3 regions of the Salinivibrio sp. IB574 genome follow, and region 3 is predicted to be linked to each of the others. Evidence: predicted binding sites of a transcription regulator. Region 3 holds the regulator's gene; each other region holds the start of a gene.

Region 1 (9,962 bases), on a different contig from region 3:
GGCCGGTTTGGTTCACTGATGTCACTTCACCAAGGCCATCAACATGGCCCGCCACCATGTGGCCGCCAAATCGCGTGGTGGGTAGCATCGCCTTTTCAAGATTGACCTTGTCTCCGACCGACAAGTGCCCTAGTGATGAACGCGCAAGGGTTTCAGATGACACATCTGCGCTGTAGCCCGTTGCGCTCAATGCTACCACGGTCAAGCACACCCCATTGGTGGCGATACTGTCACCCAGTTTGACATCACAGAGATCAAGCTCACCACTGTCGATAGTCAAAGTCATGTCTTGCCCGCGGCGAGTCAAGCGTTCTACTCGGCCTACCGCTTCGATAATTCCAGTAAACATCGTTATTCGTACTCTTGCGTGATCACGGCATGCTCAGAGAGCATGGCGGTTAAGCGAACATCGTCACCGATCCTCGTCACGTGATTAAAGTGAAAGCGCGGTGCATCGTCCATCCGTTGCATCCCATCTAAAGCAACCAAGGGGCGACTATCGCCTCCTAACAAGACGGGGGCTTGGTAAACAATCAGTTCATCGACTAACGATTCAGTGAGAAGCTGACCCGCTAGCCTTGCGCCCGCTTCGACCCACACTTTGTCAATGTCATGTTCCGCCAATGCGCGAAGGATAGCGGTGAGTGACGCATCGGGCATCACCCATTCTTGCACGTTATCCGGCCACGCATGATTACTCGGTGAATCAACAATACGGATCACATCACCGTCAAGCTGATAGACGGTTGCATCCGGTGAAGTTTTATTGTCTCTATCTAGCACAACACGTGTCGGTTGGCGCACAGTCGATTGCGGATAAGCATCAAGTGTGGCTCGAGGAAGTTGGCTTTGGCGTACATTGAGGCTGGGGTTATCGGCCAATACCGTGGCGCTGGTCGATAAAATGGCACTAGCTTGAGCACGAAACGCTTGCACATCGGCGCGTGCAGACTCACCGGTGATCCATTTACTTTGGCCATTGGCTAAGGCGGTCCGGCCATCGAGGCTTCCTGCCAGCTTAAGCTGTACATACGGCATTTGGGTGAGCATTCGCTTAATAAAACCGGGGTTTAGCGCCTTGGCCTGCTCTGCCATCACACCGACGACCACCTCAATACCTGCTTCTTGTAAGCGCGCGATGCCTCTCCCTGCCACTTGAGGATTGGGATCTTGCATGGCACACACTACGCGACTGACGTTAGCGGCAATTAAGGCATCGCAACACGGTGGCGTGCGACCATAGTGAGAGCAAGGCTCTAAGGTGACATAAGCTGTCGCCCCTTGTGCACGTTCCCCCGCCGCCTTTAAAGCGTGTACCTCGGCATGTGGCCCGCCGGGAGCAAGATGAAACCCTTCACCAACAATGTCGTCACCATGCGCAATCACACAGCCCACATTCGGATTCGGGGTCGTGGTAAAGCGCCCTTGAGCGGCAAGCGCGAGTGCGCGCGCCATCATGGTGTTATCGCGTTGGTTGTTACTCATTTTTGCAACCGTGCAATTTCTTCACCGAACTCACGAATATCTTCAAAGCTGTGATAGACAGAGGCAAAACGGATATACGCCACTTTATCGAGCTCTTTGAGTGCTTCCATCACTAAGTTACCAACCGAGGCTGAGCTAATCTCTCGCTCACCGGTCGCGCGAAGGCGTGATTTAATGCTGTTGATCGCTTTTTCAATATCGTCCGCACTGACAGGCCGTTTTTCCAGTGCGCGCTGAATGCCACCGCGCAGCTTTTCTTCGTCAAAAGGCTCACGATTACCATTGGTTTTGATGATGCGTGGCATCACCAGCTCTGCCGTTTCGAACGTGGTATAACGTTCTGCGCACGCCAAACACTGGCGACGACGACGAACTTGATGGCCATCGGCGACGAGTCGAGAATCGATCACTTTGGTGTCGGTTGCACCACAGAATGGACAGTGCATGGGGCTAGCCTCCTCAATATCATCCCGTTAGTGTAACCGATTTGCGATTATGAAAAAGCCTGCAAACGGCGAGTTTGTAACGATTCTGTGCGCAAAGCTGATTTCGCTAAGAATCGGTGGCTAACCACGCACAAAAAAGGCGCCTGAAGGCGCCTTTGCTGTTTCACTTACAACGCTCACCGGTTACGCATAAACCGGTAGGCGGCGGCAAATGGCTTGAACTTTTTCTTTAGTTTCAGCAATCACTTGCTCATTGTTGATGTTGTCTAACACATCACACATCCAATGCGCGAGCTGTTCAGCGTCTTGCTCGGTAAAGCCACGGCGTGTAATCGCTGGTGTCCCCACACGAATGCCTGAGGTGACAAACGGGCTACGTGGATCGTTCGGCACACTGTTTTTGTTCACTGTGATATTCGCGGCACCGAGCGCAGCATCCGCTTCTTTACCAGTGATCTCTTTGTCAATCAAATCAACCAAGAACAAGTGGTTGTCGGTTGACCCTGACACGATGTTATAACCGCGTGCTTGGAACCCCTTCACCATTGCACGGGCGTTATCAATCACGCGCGCTTGATAGGCTTTAAACTCAGGTTCCATCGCCTCTTTAAACGCGACAGCTTTACCCGCAATCACGTGCATCAGTGGGCCACCTTGGCCACCTGGGAACACTGCAGAGTTGAGCTTTTTGTAGAGGTCTTCACCCGCATTAGACAGGATCAAACCGCCGCGCGGCCCTGCAAGGGTTTTGTGGGTGGTGGTGGTGACCACGTGTGCATGCGGTAATGGATCTGGATACACGCCTGCTGCAATCAAACCAGCAACGTGTGCCATGTCCACCATGAACCAAGCGCCCACTTTGTCGGCGATTTCACGCATACGCTTCCAATCCACCACTTGCGAATAGGCAGAGAAACCACCAATGATCATTTTCGGCTTATGTTCCAGCGCGAGCTGTTCCATTTGCTCGTAATCAATCTTACCCGCTTCATCAATGCCGTACGCAACCACTTCATAGTGTTTGCCTGAAAAGTTGACAGGAGAGCCGTGCGTTAAGTGGCCACCATGCGCCAAGCTCATGCCCAAAACCTTATCGCCTGGGTTTAGCAGCGCCATATACACAGCACTGTTAGCTTGTGAGCCAGAGTGAGGTTGCACGTTAGCATATTCACAACCAAACAATTCACACGCACGCTCAATCGCAAGAGCTTCCACTTTATCGACATGCTCACAGCCGCCGTAATAACGCTTGCCGGGGTAGCCTTCGGCATATTTGTTGGTCAGTTGAGAGCCTTGCGCTTCCATGACGCGTGGGCTGGTATAGTTTTCTGACGCAATCAGCTCAATGTGTTCTTCCTGACGAGCCGTTTCTTCTTCAATGGCTGCGAACAGTGCCGGATCGTAATCCGCAATCTTCATGTCACGCTTTAGCATTTGTCTCTCCTGACTCAATGGTGGCGGGCTATTACCCTTAAAGCGAATGCTATCCGTACCCAAGTTGGCCCGATAGCTCGAATGGTTTTGATATGGCATAGTGCGCCACACCTTGGGTTAGTCGCCTTACACATTTAAAGTGACTAAACCAAGGCAAACAGGCGGAAAAGTCGGCATTTTAAAAGCCCGACGCAAACGTTTACGCTACCGCCATTACTGCGTTCGTCATTCTACAAAAAAACCACTGTAACAGGTAGTGTCAATCGGCCGTTTTTTTTATACGTCGGTTGTGCCAGATTAGTCCGCCATACAGAAACGCAGATTGTGCGCTGTAAACAATTTACACGCGAGTATCAAATTGCTGACATCCTATCAGCCAGTGATTTACTTGGCTGACTTTTTATTACTTTCATTTGGCGATAAAATCCGCGCCCGCAATTCCCATTAACCTTATTTAACCGCCGCCCCAGTTGGGTTTTGGCGGACTTTTTGTTGCTGTTTATGTAGGGAGAAGCCGTGTGAGCCGATATCAACACAGCTTAAAAGAAGATGTGATCGCCATTGCCTCTGGGGCGTTTCTCGTCGCACAAGGGGTGTTTTTCTTGCAACAGGCCGGACTGTTAACCGGCGGGACGACTGGCCTTGCTTTGTTAGTCAGCCAATTTACTGACCTTTCCTTCGGCACCCTGTACTTTCTGTGTAACTGGTTTTAACGTACTGGTGCTTTATTGTCAGGACAAGTTTGGGATCTCGGCAGGAAAACTACAGATGGGCATCGACTGTACCATCTTGGCATTGTCTTTCTTCCTCATCGACCTCAATCTCTTGATGTGGTCGGTGGTTGGCGCGATTGTGCTCAACTTAGTTTTGGCGATGAATCATAAGCCGGGTCGTTATCAAGCGCATCCGGCCAACCCTAGCGCGTAGTCAATCACCACGCCACACAAACAACAAAGCCAAGCATCACGCTTGGCTTTTTGTTGCTTACCGTATTAGTCCAACTCGCGATATTAAATCGCTTCTTCGTCTTCTTCACCGGTACGGATACGCACCACGCGTTCAACATCGAAGACAAAGATTTTACCATCACCAATTTTACCGGTTTGTGCGGTATCAATGATGGTTTCAACACACTGTTCTGCGACATCATTCGCGACCACGACTTCCAACTTGACCTTAGGCAGAAAGTCGACCATGTATTCAGCGCCACGGTAAAGCTCAGTATGACCTTTCTGACGACCAAAACCTTTTACTTCTGAGACAGTCATCCCCGTGATGCCCACGTCGGCAAGTGCTTCGCGTACGTCATCGAGTTTAAATGGCTTGATGATGGCTTCAATTTTTTTCATTCCGTTATCCTTCTCGTTGGCCGCAGCCGGTCCTGATGGATCAGTTGTTTAGCTGAAATTGTATCGCAGCCGGATAAAAAATCATCCATCGATTCACGCTTATCACTAAAAAGCCGCCATAGATTGGCGGCTTTGATTGGTATAAGGCTTATCCCAGTGTGACCCGCGCGTTGCGGAACATGCGCATCCACGCACTGTCTTCGCCCCAATCATCAGGGTGCCAAGAGTTAGCAACCGTACGGAATACCCGCTCAGGGTGCGGCATCATAATGGTGACGCGACCCGACTCAGTGGTCAGCGCGGTAATGCCATTGGGTGAGCCATTCGGGTTGGCAGGATAGGCTTGTGTTGGCTGGCCGTGATTATCGGTGTAACGCAACGCCACCGTGCCTGACGCCTCAATAGCCGCTAGATGCTCTGCATCACGCACCTCAACGCGTCCTTCACCATGCGATACCGCAATGGGCATCCGTGAACCCGCCATCCCAGCAAAGAAGGCGGATGGGCTTGATTGCACTTCCACCAGGCTAAAGCGCGCTTCAAAGCGCTCCGACTCATTACGAACAAATCGTGGCCAGTGTGCGGCGCCTGGGATCAGTTCATGCAGGTTCGATAGCATTTGGCAGCCATTACACACGCCAAGTGCCAAGGTATCTTCACGCGTAAAGAAGTCACTGAATTGATCGCGCGCGCGGCTGTTAAACAGAATTGATTTCGCCCAACCTTCACCAGCGCCTAACACGTCACCGTAAGAGAAACCGCCACAGGCCACCAGCCCTTGGAAACCGTCCAAACTGACGCGTCCTGAGAGAATATCACTCATATGAACGTCCACAGCGTTAAAGCCAGCGCGATCGAAGGCGGCGGCCATTTCCACATGCGAGTTCACGCCTTGCTCACGCAAAATAGCCATCGTCGGTTGTTGACCGGTAGCGATATATGGCGCAGCAATATCTTCATGCACGTCAAAGCTCAGGCTGGCGTGCAACCCAGGATCGGCCGCCTGCTTGGCGTCAAACTCTTGGCGGGCACAGTCCGGATTATCGCGACGCGCTTGCATCTGATACGTGGTTTCAGCCCAAATCTGACGCAGGTGCTGGCGACTGGCTTGATAGATAGGCGCCTCACTGTGACGCAAGATAATCTCATCGCTATCGCTTAAGCCGCCAATCAGGTGGCTGCATGCGGTTAATTGATGTTCATCCAACACCGCATTAACACGCTCGAGATCTTGCGCTGCCACTTGGATCACCGCGCCCAGTTCTTCGTTAAACAGCACCGACAAGGCATCGTCGCCTAAACGGGCGATATCCACGTCAATACCGGTGTGACCGGCAAACGCCATTTCCGCCAAGGTGACGAACAGTCCGCCATCGGCTCGGTCGTGATACGCCAGTAGCTTTTGCTCTGCTACCAAGGTTTGCATCGCATTGAAAAAGCCTTTTAGGCGGGCGCTGCTGGTGACATCGGCAGGCTTATCGCCCAATTGGTGGTAAACCTGAGCCAACGCGGTTGCGCCCAGACGCTGCGCGCCCTCACCGAGGTCAATCGCAATCAAGTGGCTATCACCTTTATCGGTACGCAGTTGTGGGGTCACGGTACGACGCACATCTTCCACGCGGCCAAAGGCGGTGATAATCAGCGACATCGGCGCGGTGACGGTTTTGTTTTCACCGTCTTGCTGCCACTGGGTTTTCATCGACATCGAGTCTTTACCCACCGGAATGGTCAGTGACAGCTCAGGACACAGCTCCTCGCCCACGGCTTTAACCGCTTCGTACAAGCCGGCGTCTTCGCCCGGATGACCTGCCGCGGACATCCAGTTCGCAGACAGTTTAATGTTAGTCAGGCTACCAATATCGGCACAGGCAATATTGGTAAGTGCTTCGCCGACCGCCATACGGGCAGAAGCAGCAAAGTCGAGCAAGGCAGCTGGGGTACGCTCACCCATCGCCATCGCCTCGCCGTGATAACTGTCATAGCTGGCCGCCGTGACCGCACAGTTAGCGACGGGTACCTGCCAAGGGCCGACCATTTGGTCACGCGCAACCAGTCCGGTCACCGAACGGTCACCGATGGTGATCAAGAAGGTTTTCTCCGCCACCGCCGGCAAGCGTAAAACACGCTCACAGGCTTCCGCTAGCTCAATGCCTTGGGTGTTAAGCACTGTACCTGTCACTTGCTGACGCGTCACATCTCGGTGCATTTTGGGCGCTTTACCCAGCAAGATATCCATCGGCATGTCGATAGGAGTATTGTCGAAGTGGCTGTCTTCAAGCGACAGATGACGCGCATCGGTGGCCTCACCAATCACCGCGTACGGCGCCCGTTCACGCTCGCACAAGGCTTCAAAAAGCGCCATATTTTCCGGTTTAACCGCCAAGACATAACGCTCTTGTGACTCGTTACACCAGATAGCGAGCGGACTCATTCCCGGCTCATCATTAGGAATGTCACGCAAATTAAAGCGTCCACCGCGGCCGCCATCATCGACCAGCTCTGGCATCGCATTGGACAGGCCACCTGCGCCCACATCGTGGATAAAGGCAATAGGATTATCGTCGCCAAGCTGCCAGCAACGATCAATCACCTCTTGGCAGCGACGCTCCATTTCTGGATTCTCACGCTGTACCGAGGCAAAGTCTAAGTCTTCCGCCGACTGGCCTGATGCCATCGACGATGCTGCACCGCCGCCAAGGCCGATGTTCATCGCCGGACCACCTAACACAATCAGTTTGGCGCCCACGTCAATCTCGCCTTTTTGCACATGGCCGTCACGGATGTTACCCATCCCACCGGCGATCATGATGGGTTTGTGATAGCCACGTACTTCCTCACCGGCATGTGAGGTCACCAATTGCTCATAGGTGCGGAAATAACCCAGCAAGTTAGGTCGGCCAAATTCGTTGTTAAACGCCGCGCCGCCTAGCGGGCCTTCCAGCATAATATCGAGCGCAGTGGCAATGCGCTCAGGCTTACCATAATCGCGCTCCCACGGCTGAATAAAGCCCGGAATTTTGAGGTTAGAGACGGAAAAACCGACCAATCCTGCTTTGGGTTTGCCTCCGACACCGGTTGCCCCCTCATCACGAATCTCACCGCCAGAGCCTGTTGCCGCGCCTGGCCACGGTGAAATCGCGGTAGGATGGTTGTGGGTTTCCACCTTCATCAAAATATGAGCCGGCTCATGGTGATATTGATAAGTGTGGCTATCAGGGCTGGGGAAAAAGCGCCCAACGCTTGAGCCCGTCATCACGGCTGCGTTGTCTTTATACGCCGACAGCACGTTATCTGGGGTTTGCTCATAGGTGTTTTTGATCATTTTAAACAGCGATTTAGGCTGTTTTTCACCATCAATGGTCCAGTCGGCGTTGAAAATTTTGTGTCGGCAATGCTCTGAGTTGGCTTGCGCAAACATCATCAGTTCGATGTCGTTAGGATTACGCCCCAGCTGGGTGAAGTTCTCGACCAGATAGTCAATTTCATCTTCTGCCAGTGCCAACCCTAAGGCTTGGTTGGCCTCGACTAAGGCGGCGCGGCCACCTGAGAGAATGTCTACGCTATGCATCGGCGCAGGTTCCGCTTGCTCGAATAGCACCGCGGCAGCCTCAAGCTCACTGAACACAGCTTCCATCATCCGATCGTGCAACAATCCGGTTAAGGTTGCGTGTTGCTCACTGGTCAAAGGAGCAGATAACTGAATATAGTACGCCGTACCGCGCTCCAAGCGTTTCACCGCGTCCAAGCCACAGTTATGGGCAATATCGGTTGCTTTGGATGACCACGGCGACAAGGTGCCGGGACGAGGCGTAACGAGAAACAGCGTCCCTTCAGGCGCATGCGGCGGTAAAGTGGGCCCGTAAGTCAGCAACTTTTCGAGCTTTTCGCGACTCGCGCTATCCAAGGGGTGATGCAAATCAGCGAAGTGAATAAACTCAGCATACAGTGCCGTAACTGGCAACTGATGCGCTTGACAGCTAGCCAGCAGTTTATTGACACGAAACTCAGACAGTGCGGGGGAACCACGCAAAATATCCATGTGCGTACGTCTCTCGTTAGCAGTTAGTGAAAGGGGTATACCCAAATTAACACGCGTTGGCATGTAAACTTGGGTATCACAACTCACACTGGCAGCCTTTGCTCTCTGCAGGTTTACGCCCATTTTTTGCTGGCCTTTTAAGCAAGCGGCGGCCATTATAGGGGAAAATCCTCACGGGCAACACACCTGACGCAACCGTTTGCGCAAAAAATTTCCCCTCTATCGGTCGGACGCCTATTCACGTAGAATGGAGGGTCCATTGATCACGGCCTGTGTCTTCACGCCGGCCCGCAACAAGAGCAACAGCCTTTGAGACAGCGTCGATTTACTCTGCCATCTTGGATTGCCTGCGTGGCCCTTTTGCTGCTAACCCTGCCTTTGGCGGGCTGTGATTGGCATTTTGATGACCGTACGACTCTCGAAAAAATCCGCGATCGCGGCGTGCTAAGAGTGGGCACACTCAATAATCAGCTTTCTTATTACATCGGCCCTAATGGCCCAACCGGCCTAGATTATGATTTAGCCAAGCGCTTTGCCGATAAGCTGGGCGTAAAATTGGAAATGACGCCTACCTACACGCTCTCCGGGCTCTTTCCCGCCCTTGAGCGCGGCGATGTCGACATTATTGCCGCGGGCCTGACCATCACACCGCAACGCCTTGACGCCTTTCGCCCCGGTCCTGCGTACTATTTTGTTAGCCAACAAGTAGTGTATAAAAATGGCCACTGGCGACCGCGTGATGTCGATGATTTCAACCGAGATGATGCTGTAATGGCAGTGGTTGAAGGCTCCAGTCATGACTTAACATTGCAATCACTGAAACAAGCCCATCCTGCACTGTCTTGGCAAGTCGTCCAAGATGCCGATGACGACGAACTCCTAAAACAAGTCGCGAATGGTGACATCGACTTTACCATTGCTGACTCCGTCGACATTGCGCTGATCCAACGCACCCACCCTGATATCACCGTCGCGATGGAACTGAGCGAAGACGAACCAGTCGCTTGGTTTATGAAAAAGCAAGGCGATAGCAGCGTTTACGCCCTGATGGTGGAATTTTTTGGTGACCTTGCTCAAAGCGGTGAACTGACGATTTTGGAAGAGAAATACTTTGGTCACGTGGATCAGTTTGATTACGTCGATACCCGCGCCTTTTTGCGCGCGATTGAGAGCAAACTGCCCAAGTGGGAGCCGCTATTTAAAAAATAC
Region 2 (9,962 bases), on a different contig from region 3:
CGTCACTTGCAGCGGCAGAGAACCCAACCGTCAATATGAAGCTTAACAACCTCAGTCAGTAAGGTCGCGGTATGACAAAAGGATTATGGCGTGGGGCGGCGATGGCAGCTGCCTTGGCGTTGCTCGCCGGTTGTGCCGGTGAAGAAGATGTGGTGCAAATGGCACCATTGCCGACGGTGAATAGCCAATTTACCCCAAGCTTGCAATGGAAAGCACAAGTCGGTGATGGCGTCGGTCATTATTACTCTGCACTGCGTCCGGTCGTGGCTTATGACAAAGTCTTTGCCGCAGATCGTAACGGCCTTATCGGCGCGTATGATTTACAGACCGGTCAGTCGGTATGGGAACAATCAGTGCAAACCGATGTACCTGCGTTGCTCTCGGGCGGTTTGAGTGCGTCTTACGGGAAAGTCTATGTCGGCGCGGAAACTGGGGTGCTTTATGCACTGGATGCCGAAAACGGTGAGCTCGTTTGGCAACAAAACGTCAACGGCGAAATCCTGTCAAAACCCTTGGTTGAAGCTGGACTGGTCGTGGTCAATACCAGCCGCGGTGAGCTAGTTGCGTTGGACGCCGAATCGGGTGAAGTGCAATGGAACAACACCAACGATGTGCCCAATCTCAGCTTGCGTGGCGACAGTGCGCCCGTCACTATCTCCGGCGGTTTATTCTGGGGCATGGCCAATGGTCGATTGGGCGCGGCGATGATCCAAGATGGTCGCTCGCTCTGGCAAATTCCAATTGCCACGCCGAAAGGGGCGACCGAAATTGATCGTCTGGTCGATGTGGATGCCACTCCGGTGATTGAAGGCGACCGCCTGTACGCGGTGGGGTATAATGGTCAGTTGGTGTCGATTGATTTGCGCTCTGGCCAAGCGGCGTGGAAGCGTGATTTTTCGACAGCGACAGACTTTATGGTTGCGGGCAACACCGTTTATCTGATTGATGATAAAGACGATATCGTGGCATTGGATGCGCGCAACGGCCTAGAAAAATGGCGTAACACTGAACTGGAATACCGGATTCTCACGCCACCTTCGGCGAGCAGTGGTTACATCATGGTGGGTGACAGCCAAGGTTATTTGCACTGGCTTGATCCACAAACCGGTGAGTTTGTTGCTCAGCAGTCACTGGAAGGTAATGGCATCGCCGTTGCGCCAGTACAAACGGATAACGGCTATATTGTGATCACACGTGATGGTCAAATGAGAAAACTGACCATCGAGTAGAATTAGCCAACATAACTATTTTGGGCTCCTGACTGCTCTGACAGTGAGGAGCCTTGTTCATTGATAAGAGAATGAAAGAGAAGAGGTCTACATGATTCCTGTTATTGCCCTTGTAGGGCGCCCGAACGTGGGGAAATCGACGCTCTTTAATCGTCTAACCCGCACGCGTGATGCGCTAGTAGCGGACTTTCCGGGACTGACCAGGGATCGAAAATACGGTAAAGCGATGCTGGGTGAACATGAGTTCATCGTGATCGATACCGGCGGCATTGATGGCACCGAGGAAGGCGTAGAAACCAAAATGGCTGAGCAGTCTTTGGCCGCCATTGAAGAAGCAGACGTTGTCCTGTTTATGGTTGATGGTCGTGTGGGTTTAACCCCGGCCGACCAAGAAATTGCGCAGCATATTCGCACCCGTGAAAAAACATCTTTCTTGGTGGTGAATAAGGTCGACGGGATGGATCCGGACACCGCCGCGTCTGACTTTTGGCAATTAGGCATGGACAACATGTACCAAATTGCGGCCGCACATGGTCGCGGTGTAAGTACCTTGATCAATCGTGCGCTGATGCCGTTCGCGGAACAAGCTAAAGAAGACCAAGAAGCTGGCTTGGTTGATCTCACCGGTGAGGATGATATCGAGCCGGTAGACGAAACCACCATGACCGAAGAGGAAGCGGAAAATGAGTACGCCCGCCTCCAAGCCCAGCCGATTAAAATCGGCATTATTGGCCGTCCAAATGTGGGTAAATCGACCCTAACCAACCGCATGCTCGGCGAGGAGCGCGTGGTGGTTTACGATATGCCGGGCACCACACGCGACTCTATCTACATTCCTATGGAGCGTGATGGACGCGAATACGTGATGATTGACACCGCCGGTGTACGACGTCGTAAGCGCGTGACGGATAAAGTCGAGAAGTTCTCGGTCATCCAAACCCTTAAAGCGATTGAAGACGCCAATGTGGTGTTGCTGGTGATTGATGCGCGCGAAAACATCTCTGACCAAGACTTAAGCCTACTGGGCTTTGCCTTGAATGCCGGACGCTCTATTGTGCTGGCAGTTAACAAGTGGGATGGATTGGATAGCGAAGTGAAAGAGCGCGTCAAATCAGAGCTCGACCGCCGTCTTGGTTTTGTCGACTTTGCGCGTGTTCACTTTATATCTGCCCTGCATGGTACGGGTGTGGGTCACTTGTTTGAGTCGATTCAAGAAGCCTATGAGTCAGCGACTAAGCGTGTAGGCACATCGATGCTGACGCGCATCATGAAGATGGCGCAGGACGACCACCAACCGCCGATGATTCGAGGTCGCCGAGTGAAGCTGAAATATGCACACGCCGGGGGCTATAACCCACCGATTGTGGTGATTCACGGTAACTTGGTCAATGAACTTCCGGACTCCTACAAGCGCTATTTAATGAACTACTATCGCCGGACGCTCGATATTATGGGCACCCCGATTAAGATCCAGTTCCAGAATAGTGAAAACCCGTATGAAGGGAAGAAAGAGAAGCTGACGCTTTCTCAGTCCAGACAGCGCAAGCGCTTGATGGATATGGTGAAAAACCGAAACAAAAAATAATGACTCGCCCAGCCATCGCGCTGGGCTTTTTTTGATCTTTCTTACCGCTCTATGATCCTTTTCATGATCTTTTGCGGAAATAAAGTGATCTAAATCACATTAAATTGCAGGTTACAGTCAGTGAAACGATCCGCTGTAATACCGCGCTAGGCGGGTTTTTGAGCGGTGAGAATTCAACCATCACCTGACGCTATTCTCTTTTCATTAATTCTGGATCACGTCCAAAATAGATACCCAAACAGTTTTTTATATCGCTTAAAATCCAAATGCAGAACATGTAACTTATGCTTTCGGGAAGTGTATTGATAAATATTCTTTTTAGGGTAGGAAGCTGATCAAGGGGCATTAACCCCTCGATCAGGCGATCACAACCAGATCAGAGAGAAGTCGGTTGTGCAGAGGTTAATCCTGCGTGGGGGAGACACAAGCCGGTGCAAGCGCGGTGACCGTACTTGTGATGTCACCCTCACGCAGATGGGTATGTAGTGTTTGACCCACGCTAAGCTGATCGGTCTGGGTCACCACTTTGCCATCGTCCGTACGCGTGATGGAATAACCTCGGGTTAGGGTGGCCAGTGGGCTAACGGCATCTAAGGTTGCCATCAGGGTATGCAAACGCTGTTGTGCGTGCTGCAAGTGAGCGTCCATGGCGTGATTAAGACGCTGCTCAAGCTGGCTCACATGCCCTTGCTGGCGATGAATGGTGTGGATTGGCGTTGCACGCTGCAATCGGCCGTCCAACTGGCTACATTGCGCCTGAGCGCGACGAATTTTGGTCATCATCGCCTGTTGCATGCGCCGTTGTAGCTCATCTAATCGCTGGCTTTGCTGTTGTAAGCGCGTGCGCGGATGCTGGTGGGACAAACGGTGCGACAATTGGGTGAGATGGCGTTGCTGACGATAAAGCACATCGGCCATCGCGCGACTGAGTGCCTGCTCGCGTTGCTGGTATTGCTGAAGCCGATAACTCAGATCGCGGCTAACCAGCTCCGCAGCAGCTGAAGGGGTTGGGGCGCGCATGTCAGCGACAAAATCAGCAATGGTCACATCCACCTCATGGCCCACCGCACTGACGATAGGAATTGTGCTGGCAGCGATGGTACGGGCGACGATTTCCTCATTAAAACACCAGAGATCTTCTAGCGATCCCCCGCCACGACCGACAATCAAGACATCACACTCTGCACGGCTATTGGCACGACCAATGGCTTGCGCGATGCTGACCGCGGCATCGCGCCCTTGCACCAGCGTAGGATAAATAACCACGGGTAGGCTAGGATCGCGCCGTTTGAGCACATGCAGAATATCATGCAAGGCAGCGCCGGTTTTGGAGGTAATAATGCCAATACGGCGTGGTTGAGCGGGTAACGGCTTTTTCTCGCTTTGAGCAAAAAGCCCTTCGGCCGCAAGCGCCTGCTTACGTTGCTCAAACTCTTGTTGTAACCGCCCATCCCCTTCAGGTTGCATACTTTCGAGGATCAACTGATAGTCACCGCGTGGCTCATACAAGGACACTCGGGCGCGGACTAACACCTGGTCGCCATTTTTCGGTTTGAAGGTAACACGACGGTTGTTACCGCGGAACATGGCACATTTCACTTGGCTTTGGTTATCTTTTAGCGATAAATACCAATGCCCCGAGACTGCGGCGGTAAAATTGGAAATCTCCCCGCTTAACCAGACAATGCCGATATCGCGCTCAAGACACAGCCGAACTTCGGCATTCAGCCGAGACACCGTCAAAATGTTGCGATTGTTTGTGCTCACGTCGCCAACCTTTTTCATTCACCTGCACGCATACTACCTGTCTGGTTTGAGGATGCCAATTGCTAAGCGTATGCCGTGCGTGAGTGGGCGTTTTCACCCGAAGTGATTGAATATTAAGCGCCTAAAATCAAAGACACCAATAAATGAAAATTCTCAGTAAAAACCTGTAGCCAAACGTTTGCGCTATACGTATAATGCTGCGGCAATATTTTGTTCCCCTTCACAAATTTTGGTGTGAGATATTGCAATGCTGAGAATCGCGAAAGAAGCGCTAACCTTTGACGATGTACTCCTCGTCCCTGCCCATTCCACTGTTCTTCCGAACACTGCGGATCTGCGAACCCAACTGACTCGTTCTATTAGCCTGAACATCCCTGTTTTATCAGCAGCGATGGATACGGTGACAGAAGCTCGTCTGGCGATTGCACTTGCGCAAGAAGGTGGCCTTGGTTTTATCCACAAAAACATGACCATTGAACAGCAAGCTGAGCAAGTTCGCTTGGTTAAAATTTACGAAGCGGGCATGGTCACTAACCCTGTGACAGTGACGCCAGAAATGACCATTGCGGATGTGAAAGCACTCACCGAACGCAACGGTTTCGCCGGCTATCCAGTGGTTAACGCACAAAAAGAGCTTGTCGGCATTATCACCGGCCGTGATGTACGTTTTGTGTCTGACTTGAGCAAGCGTGTTGATGAAGTGATGACGCCGAAGTCGCGCTTAGCCACGGTGCAAGAAGGTGCCGATCGAGAACAAGTTCAGCAAATGATGCAGCAGCACCGCGTAGAAAAAATCTTGGTCGTCAATCAAGACCACCACCTAAGCGGCATGATCACCGCAAAAGACTTCCAGAAAGCAGAAAGCAAACCAAATGCCTGTAAAGACGAGCAAGGTCGTCTGCGCGTGGGTGCCGCCGTCGGTGCTGGCGCGGGCAATGAAGAGCGTGTGGCCGCCTTGGTGGAAGCCGGTGTTGACGTTCTTTTGATTGACTCATCACATGGCCACTCTGAAGGCGTGTTACAACGCATTCGTGATACACGCGCCGCGTATCCAAACCTGCAAATCGTGGGGGGTAACGTTGCCACGGCAGACGGTGCTCGTGCCCTGATTGAAGCTGGTGTTGATGCCGTTAAAGTAGGGATTGGTCCAGGGTCGATTTGTACCACCCGTATTGTGACCGGGGTTGGCGTACCACAAATTACTGCTATCAGTGATGCAGCAGCGGTTGCGCAGGAATATGGTATTCCGGTCATTGCTGACGGTGGCATTCGCTTCTCGGGCGATATGTGTAAAGCGATTGCCGCTGGCGCATCCTGTGTGATGGTTGGCTCCATGCTGGCAGGAACGGAAGAATCACCGGGTGAAGTTGAGCTTTACCAAGGCCGCGCGTACAAATCGTACCGTGGTATGGGATCGGTGGGCGCGATGTCAAAAGGCTCATCTGACCGTTACTTCCAAAGCGACAATGCTGCCGACAAATTGGTCCCAGAAGGCATTGAAGGCCGCGTAGACTACAAAGGCATGATGAAAGAAATCATCCACCAACAAATGGGCGGTTTGCGTTCATGCATGGGTCTGACTGGCTCTGCCACCATCAACGATTTACGCACCAAAGCGCAATTTGTTCGCGTGACTGGCGCGGGCATGAAAGAGTCACACGCTCACGATGTGACCATCACCAAAGAAGCGCCTAACTATCGCCTCGGATAATGTATGGCGGTGTGGCTTAAGGGTCACACCGCTTTCTATTCGTCCAAGAGGGCTGACAACGCCCCTTTGTTCCACTTAATTGAGAAAGCCAGATAATGACCAAAAACATTCATGCTCAACGTATTTTGATCCTCGACTTTGGCTCCCAGTACACGCAACTGATTGCACGTCGTGTCCGTGAAATCGGAGTGTATTGTGAGTTGTGGAGCTGGGATGTAGAAGAGCAAGATATTCGTGATTTTGCCCCTGATGGCATCATCCTTTCCGGTGGCCCTGAAAGTGTCGCTGAAGCTGGCTCACCGCGTGCGCCTGAGTATGTCTTTAATGCTGGCGTGCCGGTGCTTGGCGTATGCTACGGCATGCAAACCATGGCTGAGCAACTGGGCGGTAAAGTGGCCGGCTCTGAGCACCGCGAATTTGGTGATGCCCAAGTTAAGCGTGTTGCCAACAGTGCTTTGTTTGATGGTATTGAAGATGCGATCGCAGAAGATGGCACCGCGCTATTGGATGTGTGGATGAGCCACGGTGATAAAGTGGTCGCTATCCCAGAAGATTTCGTCAAAATCGCTGAAACCGACACCTGTCCGTTTGCGGCGATGGCTAACGAAGAGAAGCGCTTCTACGGCGTACAGTTCCACCCGGAAGTCACGCATACTCGCCAAGGCAAACGCATGCTAGAGCAGTTTGTGATGAACATCTGTGGTTGTGAGCGCCTATGGACTCCTGCATCTATCATCGAAGATGCGGTTGAGCGTATTCGCGAGCAAGTCGGTGATGATGAAGTGATCCTTGGCCTATCTGGTGGCGTTGATTCCTCAGTAGTGGCAATGCTGGTTCACCGCGCGATTGGCGACAAGCTCACGTGCGTATTTGTGGATAACGGCCTGCTACGCCTTAACGAAGGCGAGCAAGTACTGGAAATGTTTGGTGACCACTTCGGCCTCAACATTGTCCATGTCAACGCCGAAGACCGCTTCCTTGACGCGCTGAAAGGCGAAGCTGACCCTGAAGCTAAGCGTAAAATCATTGGCCGTGTGTTTGTTGAAGTATTCGACGAGCAAGCCACCAAAATGAAAAACGCCAAATGGTTGGCGCAAGGCACCATCTATCCGGATGTGATTGAATCAGCAGCCTCGAAAACCGGTAAAGCACACGTGATTAAATCGCACCACAATGTGGGCGGTCTTCCGGAAGAAATGAAAATGGGCTTAGTTGAACCGCTCAAAGAGCTGTTCAAAGACGAAGTCCGTAAGATTGGCCTTGAACTAGGCCTGCCTTACAACATGCTTTACCGCCACCCATTCCCAGGGCCTGGCCTTGGTGTGCGTGTGCTGGGCGAGATCCAAAAAGAATACTGTGACCTTTTACGTCGCGCGGATGCAATCTTTATCGAAGAACTGCGCAACGCCGATCTGTACGATAAAGTCTCACAAGCCTTTGCGGTTTTCTTACCGGTACGTTCCGTTGGCGTGATGGGCGATGGCCGTAAATACGATTGGATCATTGCCTTGCGTGCTGTCGAAACCATCGACTTTATGACCGCGCACTGGGCACACCTGCCATACGATTTCCTTGGCAAAGTGTCGAACCGCATTATCAACGAAGTCGACGGCATCTCCCGCGTGGTTTACGACGTCTCCGGCAAACCGCCAGCGACGATTGAGTGGGAATAATCGTTTGAGAAAGTAAAACGTCAGATTAACGACATAAAGCCCATGCCTAGCGTGGGCTTTTTTGTTTCTAAATGTTTCAGGGTTATCCCTTCACTGCGGTTTTTTGTCCTGAAAAGCAAATATATCTGACGGTTAACATTTTGCTAACAGGTTGATGTGTAGCTAACTATGCTGATTTTTGCTTTACTGGGGCCGATATTTCATTAATTTGTCATTAAAGGCAGCGTCAGGGCATGTGCTGTGGCGACATTGAAACAATATGGAGTGAGCTGTGAGCAGTCAACTTAGTCAGTCAGCGGATGCTGACGGCCCGCGAGGGTTAGACCGGTTTTTAAATATGATTGAGCGGGCAGGAAACCGTATTCCTGATCCGGCACTGTTGTTTTTCTGGGGCTTGATTACCGTTTGGGTACTGTCGGCCATTTTATCGCAAGTTGAGTTCGATGCCGTTCACCCGCTGACGGGGAATGCGGTGCAAGTGAACAACTTACTGACCGGCGATGCGCTCGCACACTTTCTAGCCAACATGGTTAGCACTTTTACTGGTTTTGCGCCGCTGGGCATTGTATTGGTTGCGATGTTAGGGGTGGGGGTGGCTGATCAGTCAGGCTTTATCACCACCGGCCTCAAGAAAATGTTGAGTGTGACACCGAAGCAAGCGCTTACACCAATGCTGATTTTGGTAGCGATTGTATCCCACACTGCCGCAGATGCAGGCTATGTGCTGGTGATCCCACTAGGCGGGATTATCTTCCATGCGGCGGGACGCCACCCATTGGCGGGGATTGCCGCCGCGTTTGCCGGTGTCTCGGGTGGGTTTTCAGCGAACTTTATTCCGTCTGGCATTGATCCTTTACTCGCTGGATTTACCGAATCAGCCGCTCACGTATTGGATGATACCTATCAGGTGAATCCACTCGCAAACCTCTACTTTACCGGCCTGTCATCGATTTTGATTGTGGCATTAGGCTGGTTTGTGACCGAGAAAATCATTGAACCGCGCCTTAGCCGCACGCCGATTGATGAGGATGCTGAAGACGCTCCTGACCTTGGTTCATTCACGGCGATTGAAGGTAAAGCGTTTAACCGCGCAGGCTTGGCCATGTTGGTGGGAATTGCTGCGCTTGTTGCTGCTGCTTGGCCGGAAACATCGCCACTTCGCTCTCCGTCAGGGGAACTGACCGCATTTGATGCGCCGATTATGCAATCAATCGTACCGCTGATTTTCGTGCTCTTTATTATTCCGGGCATTGTCTACGGCAAAACCGCAGGTACCTTTAAAACCAGCCAAGACGTAATCAAATCCATGTCGGATACCATGGCGACTATGGGGGCGTACATGGTGATGGCGTTCTTCTGTGCGCAATTTTTGGCTGCATTTACCCAATCCAACATTGGTACTTTGTTAGCACTCAACGGCGCTGAGTTGCTGCAATCGATGAAATTGCCGGGTGAAATGACGATTGTGGGTATGATCTTGCTCACCGCCATGGTCAACTTACTGATCGGGTCGGCATCGGCAAAATGGGGACTGATTGGTCCGATTCTCGTACCAATGCTCATGGTTGTCGGCATTTCGCCTGAGCTATCACAAGCGGCGTATCGTGTGGGTGACTCTGTCTCTAACATTATTTCGCCATTGATGGTGTTCTTCCCGCTAGTGGTGGTGTATTGCCAGCGCTATGTGAAATCGACCGGGATTGGCACTGTGGCTTCGTTAATGATCCCATACTCCATCACTATGCTGGTGGGCTGGACGCTTTTCCTTCTGGCTTATTGGGCGGTTGGGTTGCCGTTGGGCATTCAAGCAAGCTATCAATACTTGGTTCAATAACGCGTTCCTACGTGACGACAGACAAGCCGGCCTTCGAGCCGGCTTATTTGTGTCGTATACTTGGCGCCATCTCAATGGGTGAAGTTACAGGGTTTTGAATGAGCGAGTTGCAAACGCCATCAAACGAGCACGAAAAATACATGCGCCACGCCATGACGCTGGC
Region 3 (9,962 bases):
TAGTTGTCATGGTTTACTCCCAGCCTATTGTTATCGTTTTCTGTTGGGCAGGGACAACCCTGCCCATGTTTAGTGATTGATCAAAATTGATAGCGAACGTTGAGTTTAATATCTCGCCCCGGTGAGTCGACTTCAGACCACGCCGTGGTGTAATACTCATCGGTGAGGTTTTCGATCGCGAGATCAAACTTCACACCATCCCAAGCACCTTTAGGGCTATAGCTTGCATACAGGTCCCACAATGTATAACCGTCATAGGTCTTCTGATCGGGGTTCTCGTTTTGATCTGCATAATGAGACACTCGCGCGCCCAAGTTCACCGGTAACGTCGCTAAACGATAATCCGTTTCCGCAACCAGTTTATGTGCGGGAATTTGCTCTAAGTAACGACCATCTGCTTTATCCTTGCCTTCCATTTGGCTATAGCTCAAGTCGCTTTTAAACTGACCATATTCATGATGGAAGCTCAGCTCTACCCCCTCCAATTTGGCATTGCTTACATTCTGGCGGGTGGTTGTCGCTCCCATAAAATCCACGTTCATTTCGATAAAATCTTCGACATCATTGCGGAAAACACGCGCATCGATATAGCCACTATCCAGATAAGCCATCGGAGCAAACTGGTAGGTCAGCGCTAATTCTTTGTTTGCACTGTGTTCAGGTTTGAGGTTTGGATTAGGGACAAAACGGTTAATCAGTTTTGAGGGTCCCATTGGCACCACAAAATGGGTTCCACTGGCATACATTTCCTCTAAACTTGGCGCGCGAAAAGCTTCCTGATAGCTTGCCGTCAACGCCAACTGCTCAGTCATATTCCACGTCAGTGCAGTCGATGGTGACCATTGGCTGTCACTGGCATCCTCAATGGTTGATGTTGTTCGCGTGTCTTCATTTTTGTAATCGTCGAACCGCAGACCCGCAGTCCATTGCCAAGATTCTGCAAGCGGAATCTCTAGCTGGCCAAACACGCCAATGCTTCGCGCTTTCGCATCTTGTCCCTCAGGACGCTCTCCCGGCGCACTTTTATCGTCACGCTGAGTTTGGTAGTGATCGAGATAACCATCAAATCCTGCGATAAATTCAATATCGTTGAACTGAGCACGATTGGTGAGTGACAATCCTAAAGTTTGCATTTGGTTGTCATCATGCTCATCGGTTACTAAACGATATTCTTTCATTTGCGTATCGTTCCAATACACTCGAGATGAGAGGTCAATCCAATCATTCATTGGTGTGTATTGATAGGCTACAGCAACACTTTGGTCTTGAGTTTGGCGATACACCAATGGATAGTTACTTGACGGATCTTGAACCGAAGGATTCGACGGTGACATGGCATCACGGTCGCCTTGGCGCGCCGAGAAAGTCCACTGGTGCACGAGAGACGGTGTATAAGTGACCTTCGCAAGTCCTCCTTTCTCACGACTCGCGGAGTAGGATAAAGCTTTACCATTGCCCAGTTGATTGTCATCAGCGTCGTGATAATAGCTCTGCACTAGCCAATCAATCGTATCCGTACGCCCAAATACAGCGCCACTCGTACGCGACGCATTGTCGTTACTGTGGAAACCCTGCTTTAGGTAGCCACCAATGTCTTGGTCAGCATCTAAAAAGTCATAGGCAGACTTGGTGCTTTGCGCCACCACACCACCAATCGCCCCCGATCCCCACACGGTACTCGCAGGGCCACGAACAACATCAACAGTCTTGAGTAACTCTGGATCGATAAACAAGCTTGAGCGATGTCCCAGAGAGAAATTCTGACGTACACCATCGATCAGTTGAATCACGCGCCCGTTATCACTACTTAGCCCTCGAATCACAATCGCTTGTGACTCATCACGCCCACCACCGGCAATGGATACATTGGGTAAATGGCTAATTAGATCCGCTACGCTGGTCCCCTGCCGTTTTTCAATTTCTTCGAGTGATACCGTGCTGACCGCAGCGGCACCGTTCGCTTTTTGTGCGTCAATGCGGCTTGCATACACCGCGATAACGTCTGATGACGAATCCGCCGTGTTTTGCGTCTCCGCCAACGCTGAAGGAATAAATGCCAATGTGCCAAGGGCAGCACCGATAGCAAGCTTGATCGTAGAAGGAGTCAATACTTCCGAGACGTCCGTTTTTACCAGCATGGGTCTTCCTATTGAGCCAATCAAAAATGAGAATCATGAACAATTTGGCAGGATTGTATTGATCATTAACAGCAATGTAAACGATAATTGCTCGTAATTAGGTTTGTAACTCATAATTACATTTCCGTTCTCTAACAGTGTGTAATGGACTGACGTCGAGCATTGCACTCACATTGACTGGTTTAATAAATAAAGGAATTCATCATGGCAACTGCCGCGGTTAGACTGCTTGCCCTCGCCTCAGCACTACTCTCACTCTCTGTCACAGCATCACCACGCATTGTCAGCGCAGGGGCCGGTGTAACAGACTTACTGGTTGAATTAGGTGCAACAGAACAGATAGTTGGCATTGATGTCACCAGCCATCTACCGAACAAAGACGTGCCAAATGTCGGCTATCATCGCCAGCTCGCCGTCGAAGGTGTGCTATCTTTATCACCGACTCTAGTCGTAGGCTCAGATGAAATGGGCCCCACCCCGGTTTTGGAGAAAATCGAAGCGTCAGGGGTAACCGTGGCTCGACTGTCTAGTGAGCCCAGCGTCGAGACACTCAAAACACGGATTAAAAAAGTCGCGAGTCTCACCCACACAGAGTCCAAAGCCGCAGAGTTACTGACCGACATAGACACCAAGATTGCGACATTAAAAGCGCATGCGCCCAAAACCGCGGTCAAAGGCGTGTTTCTTCTGGTTCACCAAGGACGTCCTGCCAGTGTCGCGGGTGCCAATACCTCACCGGATACCTTGTTGTCGCTGATGGGTGCGACTAACCCTGCTGCGGCGGCGCTCAGTAGCTATAAACCACTGTCGCCAGAAGCGTTACTGGGCTTTGATCCGGACTTTATCTTGGTCATGCAACGTTCTCTCGACCAGCTAGGCGGTATTGAAGGACTCGCTGATGCCGTGCCTTTACTCAATGCCACGCGCGCATTCCAACAGCAGCGTATTATTCCAATTGACGGCAGTGTGTTAGTAGGAGGGCTTAGCCTGAAATCACTGGATGAAGCCATTCGTATTCAGCGCACCGTCGTTGGAGAGAACGACTAATGCAAGCGTCTTTTCGATCCTCACAGTCGCATGTTTTTCCAGCGCTCATCGTCGCACTTGTCGTCGTAGGGGTAACGTCTATCGCGGTGGGACAATGGCAACTTGGATGGCTGACCAGTTTACAGAGCTTAACCCCTTGGCATGACAATGTTGAGCCGCATGTACTCGCCATCGTTCAACAAGTTCGATTACCTCGAACCTTGCTGTGTATTTTTATCGGTGCATTGCTCGCCGTTTGCGGCACGTTGATGCAGGGGCTTTTCCGCAACCCTCTCGCTGACCCGGGTATTATCGGTGTCTCTGGCGGCGCATCATTAGGAGGCGCACTGGGCTTGCTATTGCTCTCTTGGGGCAGTATCGAGGCCAGCTTTGTGTTTTCGGTGCCTGCCTTTGCGTTTATCGGTGCACTACTGGCAACCCTATTTGTATACAGAATTGGCACAACGGCCATGGGCAGTTCGGTGACCATCATGTTGCTAGCGGGCATTGCGATCAGTGCTTTGTCCGGCGCTGCATTAGGCTTGATTAACTATGTTGCGGATAATCAAACGTTACGAGACATCGCCCTTTGGTCGATGGGGTCGCTGACCGGTGCGACTTGGGGACAAATTGTTCTCACTGGCATCGCTGCATGCTTACTCACGGTATTTGCCTACCAGCGCGCAAGCCACTTAAATGCCCTTTTGCTCGGTGAAAACGAAGCGGCGTATTTGGGCATTGATGTACACCATTTAAAACGCCTACTCATTGTTGTGACCGCGGCGGGAATGGGCATTGCGGTAAGTGCTGCCGGTCTTATCGGCTTTGTGGGTCTAGTGATCCCACACATTGGACGTTTAATTGCCGGCCCGGATCATCGCACACTAGTGCCCTTATCAGCCATTCTTGGTGCCCTGTTACTAACCTTGGCCGATATTGTTGCCCGTGTCATTGTCGCCCCCGCCGAATTGCCTGTTGGCATTATTACCGCCCTAATGGGTGCTCCTTTCTTTCTATGGCTTCTTATTCAACAACGAAAAGCAGTGGTTCACGAATGACAGATTCTGCCCTTCAAATCTCCAAGCTCAGCTATGCGCTTAACGGCCGTCAACTGCTAAGCGAGATTGATCTCGCCTTTACTGCCGGCCAGTTACACGTTTTACTCGGGCCGAATGGTGCGGGGAAAAGTACACTGTTAAAGCAATTGATTAGCGACAAACATCAGCATGGCAGTGTGCAGTTTTGGCAACAGCCCAAAAGCCAGTGGCAAGGCGAAGAATTTGCCCGACGAGTTGCCTTCCTTCCCCAACATAGCGGCCTCACGTTTGCATTCTCCGCGCAAGAAGTGGTCGAGATGGGGGCGACACCACTAAAGGCAAACCGAGAACAGATCGCAGCCCTTGCCAACGAGCAACTAACGGCATGGGATATTAGCCATCTTGCTCATCGACCGTATCCGATTCTATCTGGCGGTGAAAAACAACGCGTACACATGGCACGCGTGTCATTACAGCTAGCGCAAACCGCACCGGATCAAGCGATACTGATGCTGGATGAACCCACTTCGGCCTTAGATATTACCCATCAACATTACACCCTAAAGCGCTGTCGAGCACTCGCTGACCAAGGAATGACAGTGCTATTGGTGTTGCACGATCTGAATTTGGCGGCGCAATACGCCGATCAACTGCATTTTCTGAAAGAAGCTCGAATCGTCCTATCCGGCGATCCGTGGCAGTGTTTTAGTAGTGATAGAGTGGCAGACATCTACCAATACCCGCTGACCGTTCTGACTCATCCGGAGCATAACTGCCCACTGATCGTGTCTTAATTGATAAATACATCATAGCTGGCTCACAAAACCGTCTGTTAGTCCATTTTCGCTGATCAGACCAATTGCGAGTGTGCGCCAACCTAAGTAAACTGAGAGCGCAACCGATTAGCTATGAGAATGGATGAAATCGGATTCGTTACCTTCGCAACCGTCTGATGTGCCGGGATTGTGAAAGACATCGCCGCTGACGAACAGCGGCGTTTTTCTGTAAGGTCGCGAGTAACGATCCCTACGCATTACTACAAAGAAGAATCAAGATGGCAACGATTAAAGATGTCGCGCGTCTCGCCGGTGTATCGACCACGACGGTGTCACACGTGATAAACAAAACCCGCTTTGTCGCCGAGAAGACGACTGAGAAAGTATGGCAAGCGGTTGAAGAGTTAAACTACGCCCCAAGTGCTGTGGCGCGAAGCTTGAAATGCAACACAACACGTACACTGGGAATGCTGGTGACCAAATCCACCAACCCCTTTTTCGCCGAGCTTGTTCACGGTGTGGAAGACTATTGCTACAAGCAAGGCTACACGCTGATTCTCTGCAATACCGAGGGTAACCTCGAAAAGCAACGCGACTACCTGCGTATGTTGTCAGAAAAGCGCGTCGACGGACTCATTGTGGTGTGCTCTGATCTCAACGAAGATTTGATGCTGTTATTAGAAAAAAAACGCGATCTGCCTATGGTCGTGATGGATTGGGGCAGTCACCATATCGATACAGACCGTATAGAAGATAATGCTGAATTAGGCGGTTACCTTGCCACCAAACACTTTATTGATAATGGACATACTAAAATTGGCTGTATTTCCGGCCAAATGGATAAAAATACCTGTAAGCATCGCTTAAACGGTTATTTCCGTGCGTTAAAAGAAGCCCACATTACAGTGAATGAAAACTGGCTGATTGAAGCGGATTTCGAAGCCGATCAAGCACAAATTGCCGCGAAGCAATTGGCGACAATGTCAGACCGCCCGACCGCTGTCTTTTGCTTTAATGACATTATGGCATTAGCGGCGATTAGTACGTTTAACGAGTACGGCTTGAAAGTGCCAGATGATATATCGGTGATTGGTTACGATAACATTGATCTCACCGAGTATTTCTCGCCACCATTGACAACTATTCACCAGCCTAAACGCCGTTTAGGCAAAACAGCCGTCAAGCTCTTGCTCGCGCGAATTGCCAACAACGAGACTCAGCAGCAAGTGTTCGAAATGCAACCTGCACTAGTGAGTCGACAATCAGTTAAAATCATAGATTAGTGTTTTTATTACACTTTTATGACACACCGTCTCCTTTGTGAGACGGTGTGTCTAATGAGAGACAACTCGATAAACCCTTCACTTAGCCATTAATCATTTACAGCTCTCTTGAACTAAGATCACACTTTTAAATGCTGCTTGGGACGACATCACTGTCTAATTATTATATGCTTAATAGCGTTTGAACAAGGCAAACCATGGCGAAAGCATGGGACGCAAAGCCACCGGCCTAATAACTTCCACTAGTGTTTTGGAGTTGATGGCAGCGGGGTTGCCAACAATTGATGATCGAAGCTGACAACTATTTGATAGATCGTTGACAACTCTGTGGTTTTGCCTTGTTACATTTTGACGTCTTTTTTGGGCATTAGTAATTCATCGAGATATTAATCAAATGGATAAACCAGCTTTAAAGAATGCAATGAAGTTATTTGCCAAATTTGGCAGCATTAAGTCCCGTTCAATGTTTGGCGGATTCGGTATTTTCTGTGACGATACCATGTTCGTTTTAGTCGTAGAAAACCAGCTCCACTTACGAGCCGGAAAAGAAAATGAAACACTATTAAAACAACAAGGCCTCGAGCCCTACGTGTATAAGAAAAGAGGATTTCCAGTTGTAACTAAGTATTTTGCAATACCAAAAGAATGGTGGGACGATGAAGAAAAGTTATTGTCAGAAGCAAAATACGCCCTAGAAGTAGCGAAGCGAGATCGAGCTGAGAAAAACAGGACTTCGCCAACAAGATTAAAAGATCTACCTAATTTACGGCTGGCAACCGAACGTATGCTCAAAAAAGCAGGTATTACATCTCCAGCAGATTTGCAGCAACAAGGTGCCGTTAATGCCTATAAAGCTCTTCTCTCGGCGCATGAAAAAGAGCTAAGCTTGGAGTTACTGTGGTCACTAGAAGGCGCGATTACTGGCAAACATTGGTCTGTGGTTCCACCTCAACGTCGCCAAGAATTATTACAACATTTAGAAAATTAATTCCTCACAACACCTATACCTCTCTACCTTTTTTGTGAGCAATGTTCGCGTCCAACACCGCCTTTATGGCGGTGTCGCTTTTTCTGAACGCACTAAACGCTCAATAAATCATCATTCAAACTAATTTCAGACAGAAAACGAAAGTTTCTTGCGATCGGTCGGGTCTGGTTAAAGGTACGATTAAGGACACAGTTCCTCAATGTAACCGACAAATCAGCCAGTTAATTCAGCTACAGTACCTAAAGTAATAACTGGGACCCATTTACTATCGGACGAGACACAGTATGCCAGTAAAAAAGATATTGCTTGGTTTAGTGGTGGTGGCGCTTGTAACACTTTGGTTCAGTTTAGATCTCAGCCAGTGGCTCACGCTTGAAAACGCCAAAGCACAACAAGTGGCATTGAATGATTACATTATCGAAAACGCGACCACCGCAAGCCTGGTGTTTTTTGTCGGCTATGTAGTGATGACCGCCCTGTCCTTACCGGGTGCGGCAGTGGCGAGTTTATTGGGCGCGGCACTCTTCGGCTTTTGGTGGGCATTGGTGTTGGTCTCCTTTGCTAGCTCGATTGGCGCCACCCTCGCCTTCTTGGTGAGTCGCTTTATGTTGCGCGACTGGGTCCAAGCCAAATTTGGCAATAAGCTCGATACCATTAATCGCGGCATAGAGAAAGACGGTAGCTTGTATCTGTTGACCCTCCGCCTGATCCCGATTTTCCCGTTTTTTCTGATTAACCTCGTGATGGGTCTAACGTCGTTCAAAACCCGCACCTTCTATTGGGTCAGTCAGCTCGGTATGTTGCCGGGTACCGCAGTCTACGTGAATGCAGGGACCCAACTGGCCCAAATCGACGCACTTGGCGACGTGGTGTCACCCTCGGTGCTTGGCTCACTCGCCTTACTGGGTATCTTCCCACTGCTGGCAAAGTGGGTCATGGCGTGGATCACGCGTCGTAAACGCTATCAAGGTTGGAACAAGCCCCATCAGTTTGACCGCAATATGGTAGTGATTGGTGCCGGTGCAGGCGGCTTGGTATCAAGTTATATCGCGGCGGTAGTGAAAGCGAAGGTTACGCTGGTCGAAAAAGGTTCGATGGGAGGAGACTGCCTAAACACAGGGTGTGTTCCCTCAAAAGCGCTGATCCGTGCGGCGAAAACCATGCGAGAAATTGGCAAGGCTAAGGCCTTTGGCATTCATACCCAAGCGCCAGCGGTTGATTTTCCGGCAGTCATGGCGCGGGTTAAACAAGTGATTACCCAAATTGAGCCCCACGATTCGGTCGAGCGTTACACCAAGCTCGGCGTGGAGTGCGTGCAAGGCGAAGCGCAAATCGTTTCGCCATGGGAAGTCGAGGTGAATGGCGAACGCCTCACAACCCGCAACATCGTGATTGCGACCGGCGCACGCCCTATGTTGCCCCCGATTCCCGGTTTGGCTGAGGTCACGCATTACACCTCAGATACAATTTGGTCCCTGAATGACCTGCCGCCGCGGTTGTTGGTTTTGGGCGGAGGTCCCATTGGCGCAGAATTGGCACAAAGTTTTGCGTGTTTAGGCAGCCAAGTCACTCTCGCGGAAATGGCCGACCAACTTCTCAGCCGCGAAGATCAAGATGCCGCCCAGTTGGTTGAGCAGGCGTTAGAGCGTGACGGCGTCACGGTTTTAACACAGCACAAAGTCAAAGCATTTGAGCACAGTGATAATGAGCAAATCGCCTTACTCGATGGCCCTGACGGTGAGAAGTCTGTCTCATTTGATGCGGTGCTGGTCGCGTTAGGGCGCAGTGCCAACACCAAAGGCTTTGGTCTCGAAAAGCTCGATATTCCAGTGACCGAGCGTGGCACGGTTCAAGTCAACGAGTATCTGCAAACCGCCTATCCCAACATCTATGCGGTAGGTGATGTAGCAGGGCCGTTTCAGCTCACCCACGCCAGTGCTCATCAAGCATGGTATGCCGCGGTGAATGCACTATTTGGGCAATTTAAACGCTTTCGTGCTGATTATTCAGTAATGCCTGCCGCGACCTATACATCACCAGAAGTCGCGCGCGTGGGCATCAATGAAAAAGAAGCCAAGGTCAATCAGCAAGAAGTGGAAGTAACCTACTACGGCATTGATGATCTGGATCGCGCGATTGCTGACGGCAATGACCACGGTTTTATTAAGGTGCTGACACCAAAAGGAAAAGATACCATTCTGGGAGTGACTATTGTTGGCGAGCATGCGGGCGACTTGCTCGCAGAGTTTACTCTCGCTATGCGGCACGGGTTAGGACTAAATAAAATTTTGGGCACCGTCCATCCGTATCCCACCATGAGTGAGGCGGTGAAGTATACCGCTGGGATGTGGAAACAAGCCCATGCGCCCGAGAAGCTGCTTAACTGGGTCGAAAAATATCATCGTTGGATGCGTCACTAATTGAAAAGGAAGATGACAATGAAACACTGGATAGCGGCGTTAACATTGGCAATTGTAAGTACCGCCAGTTTTACTGCCTCTGCGAGCACGGAAAACGACCGTTGGGAAAGTATTGAACAACAAGCCAAAGGCCAGACTGTTTACTTTAACGCATGGGGCGGCAATCAAGAGATCAATGCTTACCTGCGCTGGGCGAGTCGCGAGTTACAACGCGATTATGGTGTCACACTGAAACATGTCAAAGTGACGGATATCGCTGAAACCGTCAATCGCCTACTTGCCGAAAAGACAGCA

The links. Region 3 encodes PurR, which represses purine synthesis genes. Its sites were predicted from a motif close to TNANGNAAACGTTTNCNTNA; they were not measured.
Region 1: glyA (serine hydroxymethyltransferase) is a predicted target of PurR. The motif match lies at 3,553-3,572, and genes of this name have one in related genera.
Region 2: guaB (IMP dehydrogenase) is a predicted target of PurR. The motif match lies at 4,748-4,767, and genes of this name have one in related genera.

What each region holds. Positions count from the first base shown of each region.
Region 1 covers NZ_MUFN01000003.1:64,452-74,413, reverse strand. Annotated here, with positions in the region: gene BZJ17_RS02360 (riboflavin synthase) at 1-349, opposite strand, end outside; gene ribD (bifunctional diaminohydroxyphosphoribosylaminopyrimidine deaminase/5-amino-6-(5-phosphoribosylamino)uracil reductase RibD) at 352-1,485, opposite strand; gene nrdR (transcriptional regulator NrdR) at 1,482-1,931, opposite strand; gene glyA (serine hydroxymethyltransferase) at 2,115-3,365, opposite strand; partial or broken gene BZJ17_RS02340 (YitT family protein) at 3,884-4,292, shown strand; gene glnB (nitrogen regulatory protein P-II) at 4,376-4,714, opposite strand; gene purL (phosphoribosylformylglycinamidine synthase) at 4,863-8,753, opposite strand; gene mltF (membrane-bound lytic murein transglycosylase MltF) at 9,105-9,962, shown strand, end outside.
Region 2 covers NZ_MUFN01000003.1:53,247-63,208, forward strand. Annotated here, with positions in the region: gene BZJ17_RS02285 (tetratricopeptide repeat protein) at 1-62, shown strand, start outside; gene bamB (outer membrane protein assembly factor BamB) at 72-1,229, shown strand; gene der (ribosome biogenesis GTPase Der) at 1,321-2,814, shown strand; gene xseA (exodeoxyribonuclease VII large subunit) at 3,217-4,581, opposite strand; gene guaB (IMP dehydrogenase) at 4,829-6,292, shown strand; gene guaA (glutamine-hydrolyzing GMP synthase) at 6,388-7,965, shown strand; gene BZJ17_RS02315 (AbgT family transporter) at 8,237-9,799, shown strand; gene tadA (tRNA adenosine(34) deaminase TadA) at 9,898-9,962, shown strand, end outside.
Region 3 covers NZ_MUFN01000012.1:58,470-68,431, reverse strand. Annotated here, with positions in the region: gene hutX (heme utilization cystosolic carrier protein HutX) at 1-10, opposite strand, end outside; gene BZJ17_RS07580 (TonB-dependent hemoglobin/transferrin/lactoferrin family receptor) at 81-2,138, opposite strand; gene BZJ17_RS07575 (ABC transporter substrate-binding protein) at 2,343-3,185, shown strand; gene BZJ17_RS07570 (iron ABC transporter permease) at 3,185-4,222, shown strand; gene BZJ17_RS07565 (heme ABC transporter ATP-binding protein) at 4,219-4,995, shown strand; gene purR (HTH-type transcriptional repressor PurR) at 5,256-6,260, shown strand; cyclic di-GMP riboswitch class I at 6,440-6,539, shown strand; gene BZJ17_RS07555 (TfoX/Sxy family DNA transformation protein) at 6,655-7,248, shown strand; gene lpdA (dihydrolipoyl dehydrogenase) at 7,533-9,668, shown strand; gene BZJ17_RS07545 (ABC transporter substrate-binding protein) at 9,687-9,962, shown strand, end outside.